2 regions of the Thalassobacter sp. HA4-2 genome follow, and region 2 is predicted to be linked to the other one. Evidence: riboswitches for the same ligand, from Rfam matches in the RefSeq annotation. Region 2 holds a riboswitch; the other holds the start of a gene.
The links. A riboswitch is a leader RNA that binds a small molecule or an ion and turns the genes downstream of it on or off. The one in region 2 is predicted to bind cobalamin.

Region 1 (4,194 bases), 380 kb from region 2:
CCGGGGTCCAGGCCATGGACAGGATCGACAGGATGGTGTCGGCGTCCCGGGATATGCCCTGACTTGCGACCTTCATCACGTCCTCAAAGGCCAGAACCGCCTGCACCCGCTGGACCGTGCGATCTGCGTTTTCCCAGCGAAAACGGTTGACCAGCAGGGCAAAGCGCCGCGCGCGGGCGTCCCATGTCATCTCTGACCCGGGCAGCACCGCGTCTTGGATCAGGGCCGATATGGCCGCCAAATCCTCTGGGTCCCGCGCGATCAGGCGCAGGGGCGCCTCGTCGGCATCCTCGAAACGCGCGTCACTCACCGCTGACCCTTTCGATGGTGGCCCCGACACCGCCCAGCTTGCGCACCACGTGTTCATAGCCGCGATCCAGGTGGTAGACCCGGCTGACCCGTGTCTCGCCCTGCGCCGCCAAACCGGCCAGGATCAAAGAGACAGAGGCGCGCAGGTCCGTGGCCATCACGGGCGCGCCTTTCAAACGCTCCACCCCGGTGACCTTGGCCGTGCCGCCTTGGACGTCAATCTTGGCGCCCATGCGGATCAGCTCGGGCGCGTGCATGAACCGATTCTCGAAGATCTTTTCCTCCAGCACCGACACACCCTCGGCCGTGCACAGCAGCGCCATCATCTGGGCCTGCAAATCCGTGGGAAAGCCCGGGAAGGGTTCGGTCACCACGTCCACGGCACGGATGCGGTCGCCGGTGCGGCGCACGGTCAGCCCCTCGGCGGTTTGGGTGATCTCGACGCCCGCGGCCTCCAGCTTTTGGCAAAACGCCTCCAGCAGGTCGCGCCGCCCGCCGGGCAGGGTCACCTGCCCGCCCGCAATCACCGGGGCCAGCATGTAGGTGCCCAACTCGATCCGGTCCGTGACCACCGGGTGGGTGGCCCCGCCCAGACGATCCACGCCTTCAATGGTCAGAGTAGACGTGCCGTCCCCGTCAATCTGCGCCCCCATGCGGCGCAGACATTCCACAAGGTCGGTGATCTCCGGCTCGCGCGCGGCGTTGGTGATCACGGTCGTGCCCTTGGCCAGAACCGCCGCCAGCAGGGCGTTTTCCGTCGCCCCGACCGAGACGAGGGGGAAGTCGATCTTGCCGCCCTTCAACCGCCCCCCGGAGCCTTGGCGTGGACGTAGCCGTCGCGCAATTCCAGATCCGCGCCCAACGCCTCCAGGGCTTGCAGGTGCAAATCCACCGGACGCGCGCCGATGGCGCACCCGCCCGGCAAGGACACAATAGCATGGCCAAAACGCGCCAGCAGCGGGCCCAGCACAAGAATCGAGGCGCGCATCTTGCGCACAATTTCATAATCCGCCGTGTGGTTGTGGATGTCGTGGGACGACATGGCCAGAACCTGACCATCGGCCAGACTGGACACCTCGGCGCCCAAGGACTGCAACAGGGTGGTCATCGTGCGGATGTCCGACAGGCGCGGGGCGTTGGTCAGGGTCAACGGCGCGTCGCTGAGCAAGGTCGCAGGCATCAGCGTCAGACACGCGTTCTTGGCCCCCGCAATCGCGATCGACCCGTTCAGTGCGGCCCCCCCGTGACGTGAATGCTATCCATCTTTACTGTCCTTTTGTGCCTCGGCCCCGCCTTTACGCGCCCGCTGTTGCGCCTTGCGTTTGGCCATATTGGCCTTGAGCGCGGCCTTCAGCCGGTCTTCGCGGGCGCCCGGTGCGGATTTCGCGGGTTTGGGTGTTTTGTCTGTCATCGTGGGGGCGGTGTAGCCTGCTATGCAAAAAGCGTCCAGATAGGCCTTGCGGCCTTTCTCAATCCGGTCTAATCCCCGCTCACGCAGCGGGCTGCTGTAGCTCAGAGGTAGAGCACTCCCTTGGTAAGGGAGAGGTCGAGAGTTCGATTCTCTCCAGCAGCACCACTCTTCCCCCTTTGCACTCAATCGCGGATCCTCGGTTACAAAGGGTCACGGCCTGTGCGGTTTGGCTTGACCCCCGGGCCCCAGTGTTCTTTTACTTTGCGCGATGGTTCTCGGGTGCCAAAGGCCGATGAGATGAAAAGGGAACACGGTGAGGAGGAGCCAACGCGCGCCGAATCCGTGACTGCCCCCGCAACTGTGAGCGGTGAGCGATTTCGCACAAGCCACTGGCCCCAAGGGTCGGGAAGGCGCGGAAAAGCCCAGACCCGCAAGTCAGGAGACCTGCCATCACCGCGGCCCTCGGCCAGCGGCCCTTTAACTTTGACAGGCGGGGTGCCTGGTCAGGAGCATATGATGGCACAGCGGAACCTTTCGCCGCGACATGGTTCTTTGCACACCCGCCCTTTTCGGCGGGGTGACCGATGGAACACAGAATCACAATTTGCACGTCCTGCAAACACAAGGGCAGCCAGTGCCGCCCGGGCTATGCGCTGATCGAGCGGTTGCGCCGCGCCATTGCGGCGGCGGGCGACAGTGTCACCGACACCTTCGAGGTGTCGGGGGTGGCCTGCATGGCGGGCTGCGACCGGCCCTGCACCGTGGCCTATCACGGCACGCAAAAGGCGACCTATCTGTTCGGGGACATTGATCCCGACACGGATATCGAGGACCTGCTGACCTTTGCGCGCGACTACGCCGCGCTTGAGGACGGGTGGTGTTCGTCCGTGGACCGGCCGGGCAAGCTGCGCACCGCGACGCTGGCCCGGGTCCCCTCGGCCATGATCGCCATAGAGGCCACAAAGGCGCGCGCATCATGACCGCCGCCCTACAGGTGCGCGACCTGTCCTGGGGGCCGAACCCGCGCGCAGTACCCCTGCTGCACCCGGTCAGCTTTGATCTGGCGGCGGGGCGGGTACTGGGCATCGTTGGCCCAAACGGGGCGGGCAAGACGACCCTGCTGCGCATGCTCTACCGTTACCACAAACCCGCCACCGGGCAGGTGTGCATCGACGGGGCCGACATCTGGTCCCTGCCCGCCCGCGACGTGGCCCGGCGCGTGGCGGCGGTGTTGCAGGAACAGCCCAGCGATTTCGCCCTGACCGTGCGAGAGATCGTGTCGCTTGGCCGCACGCCCCACCGCAAGGGCTTTGGCGGGACGGACGGGGCGCGGGACCGGGACGTCATCGACGCGGCCCTGCAGCGGCTGGACCTGACAGGCTTTGCCCACCGTCACCTGTCCACCCTTTCGGGCGGAGAGCGTCAGCGGGTCATGGTCGCCCGGGCGCTGGCCCAGGAACCGGGCCTGTTGATTCTGGACGAGCCGACAAACCACCTCGACATCCGCCACCAGTTGGAGGTGCTGGACCTGATCCGTAAGCTACCGCTTACGATTGTCACCTCTTTGCACGACCTGAACCTTGCCTCGGACGTCTGCGACGACCTGCTGCTGCTCAAGGACGGGCACTGTCAGGGCTACGGCGCGCCTGCGGACGTGCTGTGCGCCCGCACCGTCGCCCATGCCTTTCGCGTGGAGACGCGACGCCACCAACTGGCCCCCACGGGGACCGATCACATGACCTTCCACCTACCTCACGAAAGACCACACCCATGAAGACACCGCTCCTTGCAACGGCCCTCATGCTGACCACCACCGCCGCCTTTGGCCAAACCACCGTGCAAAGCTGCGACCGCACCGTCACCTTCGACGCGCCCCCACAGCGCGCGATCTCGAACGACGTGAACCTGACTGAGATGATGCTCGTCCTGGGCTTGGCCGACCGGATGGTGGGATACACGGGTATTTCGGGCTGGCACAAACTGGACGAGACGATCCGCGCCGGGGTCCAAGCCCTGCCTGAGTTGTCCGCGAAATATCCCAGCAAAGAGGTGATCGTGGGCGCGGACGCAGACTTTTTCTTTGCGGGCTGGAACTACGGCATGAAGGTGGGCGGCGAAGTCACGCCCGAAACCCTGGCCCCCTTTGGCGTACAGGTCTACGAGCTGACCGAAAGCTGCACCCACATCATGGACAAGGACAAGGCCAGCATCGAGGACATGTACACCGACCTTTCCAACCTCGGCCAGATCTTTGGCGTTGCGGACAAAGCCACCGCGCTGATTGACGGCTACAAGGCGGACCTTGCGGCCTTCAGCGCGACCCTCGACACCGGCACCCCCCGCGCGTCTTTGTCTATGACAGCGGCGAGGACACGCCCTTTACCGCCGGGCGTTACGCCATGCCCACCGCCCTGATCGAGGCCGCGGGCGGCACCAACATCATGGACGACTTCGAGAAAAGCTGGGCCACCGTC
Region 2 (4,194 bases):
GGTCCAGCCCCGCTTGCCCGATCACCACAAGGCGGGTTTCACGGGCGCCGGTCAGGGGCTGGTCAAAGTAGCTGTCCACGCGCGGACCAACCGCTTGGATCGTAAGGCGCATGGGTTTGCCGGTGACGGCCGCAAAACCCTTGAGGCGCAGGATATCGTGGGCGCGGATGATGTCCGCCAGCTTACCCGCGAAAGCCGCCGGGTCGCTGACCTCGGGCAGGGTGACAACGAACGATTCAAACTCATCGTGGCCGTGTTCGTGTTCATGGTGGTGATCATGGTCATTGTGATGGTCATCCGCGTCATCGTGATGGTGGTGATGGTGCACCTCGTGGCGGGCATCCAGATCGCCCTCGGCCCCCACACCTTGGCCCAGCAGAACGGCCGCCGGCAGGGCACCCATGGTGGCCTTGACCACTTGCACACCGTCGCGGGCCTCGGTCTTCAATTTGCCCACCAGCGCCTCGGCCTCTTCTGCGCCCAGCAGGTCGGCCTTGTTGACGACGATCATATCGGCGCAGGCCACCTGATCCTCGAACAGTTCCGACAGGGGCGTCTCGTGGTCGAGGTTTTCATCCTGGGCACGCTGGGCGTCCACGGCGGCGACGTTGTGGGCAAAGCGGCCCTCGGTCACGGCCTTGCCGTCCACCACCGTCACCACGCCATCGACGGTCACACGGGTGGAAATGCCGGGCCAGTTAAAGGCGCGCACCAACGGTTGCGGCAGGGCCAGCCCACTGGTCTCGATCACGATATGGTCGGGGGGCGTGTCGCGATCCAGCAGCTTTTCCATCGTCGGGATGAAGTCATCGGCCACGGTGCAGCAGATGCAGCCGTTCGACAGCTCCATTACATCCTCCTCGGTGCAGGTCTCGATCCCGCAGCCCTTGAGGATATCACCATCCACACCCAGATCGCCGAATTCATTGATGATCAGCGCGATCCGCTTGCCTTCGGCATTCTGCAAAAGGTGGCGGATCAGGGTGGTTTTGCCGGCGCCCAGAAAACCTGTGACGACGGTGGCGGGGATCTTGGCGGGCATCTGTCAACTCCACATGAAAGGGGACGGCCCCCTCAAGGGCCGTCCGGTTGGTCATTGTTTGGAAGGGTTAGGCGGCAGTGTAAAGCCGTGGATTGACCGCGCCCGATCCATCCAGCCCGCGCAAGCGTTTCGCGCCCCACAAAACCGCCAGATCGGCCAGCGGTTCAATCAGCACCACCAGCATGTAGGCCGCGCCAAACGACACGACGGCGGCCATGTTTTCCGCGCCAAAGCCCTGGCCATAAAATGCCCAGAAGGCCACCCAAGCCACGACACCGCCCTGATAGGCGGTCGACAGCTTCAGGGCCTGCACATAGGTCAGGTCGACATAGGCCGTCCCCGTGGGGACAACCCGCCGCGCCAAGGCGTGGATGGCAAACAGGGGCACCAGCAGGGTTGTGACGTTGACAAAGTACATCGGTACGTCACTGGGCGCGAACAGCACGCCCTGAAGGGCAAGCCCCGCCGCCAGCCCGATGGCCGCAGGTGCCGTGCCCAGCAGCAAAAGCAACGTGGTGCCAAGGATGAAATGCACCTCCGAGATACCAACGGCGAAATGGGGCAGCACTTCGAAGAACACAAAGACGGCAAGTGTCGCAAGCACGCTGCGCACCAGCAGGGATATGGCCCCCCGCTCGCGCAGGCTGTCGAGGGCAAGTTTCACGGTGTAGGCGCCCACACCGGCGGCTGTCGCCACGGCGAGTGTCATTTTGGCGCCGTCCACGACGCCGGGTTCGATATGCATAGTGTCTTCCTTCATTATCCCGTCACACCCGACAGGAGGGTTGGTTGATCGCAGGGCTGGTCTCCTGGCTTGCGGGTCGTGGCGCGGGCCGCCTTCCCGGGGGAACCCCAGTGGCATGATGGCCGTTGCTCTCCGCTTACAGTCGCGGGGGCGGCTGTGGCATTGGGCCCCTGATTGGGTCACTCGCACCACATTCCCATTTGATCCGTTGGCGCTTTGCGCATCGGGAACCTTGCAGGCGCCATCTGGGCGCGGGCGGATCGACAGGTCAAGTACCAAAGCCGCGCATGGCGGAGTGTTTGCGCCATCACGGCTGAGGAAGGCCCATATATTGTGGATAACCCGCGCATTTCGGCCATATCCGGGGGTGCGCGATTGACTCGCCCCGAAGCCCGAGCCGAAACTTAGGCGCAACTACAAGCGAGTCGAAATTTTGCGTTTTTCCCGCCTGCGCCTCAATGGCTTCAAAAGCTTTGTGGACCCGACCGATCTGGTGATCGCGGACGGGCTGACGGGGGTTGTGGGGCCGAACGGGTGTGGCAAGTCCAACCTGCTGGAAGCGCTGCGGTGGGTCATGGGCGAAAACCGCCCCACGGCCATGCGCGGCGGCGGGATGGAGGACGTGATCTTTGCGGGTGCCAGCACGCGGCCCGCGCGCAACTTTGCCGAGGTGTCCCTGCATCTGGACAATGCGGACCGGCTGGCCCCGGCGGCCTTTAACCATGACGACACTCTGGACATCATCCGCCGGATCACCCGCGACGCAGGGTCCGCCTACAAGGTGTCGGGCAAGGACGTGCGGGCGCGGGATGTGCAGATGCTGTTTGCCGATGCCTCGACAGGCGCGCATTCGCCCGCGCTGGTCCGGCAGGGGCAGATCAGTGAGTTGATCAACGCCAAACCGCAAAAACGCCGCCGCGTCTTGGAGGAAGCCGCGGGCATCAGCGGCCTGTACCAACGCCGCCACGAAGCGGAGTTGAAGCTGAAGGCGGCAGAGACGAATCTGACCCGCGTGGACGACGTGCTGGAACAGTTGGCGGCGCAGCTGACGACGCTGGCCCGGCAGGCGCGCCAAGCCACCCGTTACCGCGAGATCGGGACGCAGTTGCGGTCTGCCGAAGGGATGCTGTTCTACCGTCGTTGGCAAGAGGCGGACGCCGCGCGCCTGACCGCGCAACAGGCCCTGACCGAAAAGACGACCCAGGCCGCCCGGGCCGAGACCGCCGCGCGCGAGGCCACAAAGGGCCGCGAAGACGCTGATGCGGCCCTGCCCCCCTGCGCGAGGAGGAGGCGGTGGCCGCCGCCATCCTGCAACGGCTGGTGGTGGAACGGGACACCCTTTCCGCCGAAGAAGCCCGCGCCGCCGACCGGATCGAGACCCTGCTGCGTCGGATCGACCAGCTGGACAAGGACGCCGAGCGGGAACAGGCCCTGAACAAGGACGCGGGCGAGACCATCGACCGGCTAGACTGGGAAGCGCAGGAATTGGCCAAGGCGGATGAAGGCCACGGCCCCGCCCTGGAGGCCGCGACCAAGGAAGCCCACGCCGCAGCTGAAGTTCTGGCCGAGCGGGAGGAGGCCCTGGCCCGCCTGACCGAAGACATGGCCCGCCTGTCCGCGCGTCATCAATCGGTGTCCCGTTTGGTCGCGGACAGCCGCGCGCGCGTCCAAAAGATCGAAGCGGAGGAGGCGCGCGCCAAAGCCGCCGTGGCCGAGGCAGAGGCCGCTCTGGATACCGCCAACGCCGCCCTGTCTGCCGCCCATGCAGATCAGGCCAACGCGGCCCGCGTTGCGTCTGACGCAGAACAGACGCTGCAAGCCGCAGAGGCCGCCCGGTTCGAAACCCAAGACCGCGAAAGCACCGCCCGCGCGTCCCGGTCCGATGCCGAAGGGTCTGCGAACACATTGCGCGCCGAGGTCACGGCGCTGGCCAAACTGATGGCCCGCGACAGCAGCGAGGCGGAACCGGTGCTGGACCGGATCCAAGTCGCCCCGGGCTACGAGGCGGCCTTGGGGGCGGCGCTCTCTGACGACCTGTCCGCGCCGGAAACCAACGACGACACCGGTTGGGCGCAACTGCCCCCCTATGGCACCGTGCAACCCCTGCCCGAAGGGGCGGAGCCCTTGGCGGCCTATGTCACAGCGCCCTCGGTCCTGACGCGGCGGTTGTCCCAGATCGGCCTTGTGGACCCGGACGAAGCCGCCCAGATGCAGCCCAACCTGCGCCCGGGCCAGCGGCTGGTCAGCCACGATGGCGACCTGTGGCGGTGGGACGGCTTGCGGGCCTCGGCGGAATCCACGCCCTCTACCGCCGCGCTGCGTTTGCAACAGGTGAACCGCTTGCAACGCCTGCGCCAAGAGTTGGAAGAGGCAGAGCAATTGGCCGAAGGCGCGCGCGCCGCCCACG

Region 1: linked by a shared signal. The riboswitch ahead of ACZ1G0_RS11775 (DUF1636 family protein) and the one ahead of ACZ1G0_RS13780 (energy-coupling factor ABC transporter permease) in region 2 are both predicted to bind cobalamin.

What each region holds. Positions count from the first base shown of each region.
Region 1 is NZ_JBVFUK010000001.1:2,357,905-2,362,098, forward strand. It holds gene ACZ1G0_RS11755 (DUF2948 family protein) at 1-310, opposite strand, end outside; partial or broken gene murA (UDP-N-acetylglucosamine 1-carboxyvinyltransferase) at 303-1,572, opposite strand; gene ACZ1G0_RS11765 (hypothetical protein) at 1,565-1,720, opposite strand; tRNA gene ACZ1G0_RS11770 (tRNA-Thr) at 1,811-1,885, shown strand; cobalamin riboswitch at 1,973-2,186, shown strand; gene ACZ1G0_RS11775 (DUF1636 family protein) at 2,305-2,700, shown strand; gene ACZ1G0_RS11780 (ABC transporter ATP-binding protein) at 2,697-3,494, shown strand; partial or broken gene ACZ1G0_RS11785 (ABC transporter substrate-binding protein) at 3,491-4,194, shown strand, end outside.
Region 2 is NZ_JBVFUK010000001.1:2,734,923-2,739,116, reverse strand. It holds gene cobW (cobalamin biosynthesis protein CobW) at 1-1,042, opposite strand, end outside; gene ACZ1G0_RS13780 (energy-coupling factor ABC transporter permease) at 1,110-1,787, opposite strand; cobalamin riboswitch at 1,825-2,037, opposite strand; partial or broken gene smc (chromosome segregation protein SMC) at 2,221-4,194, shown strand, end outside.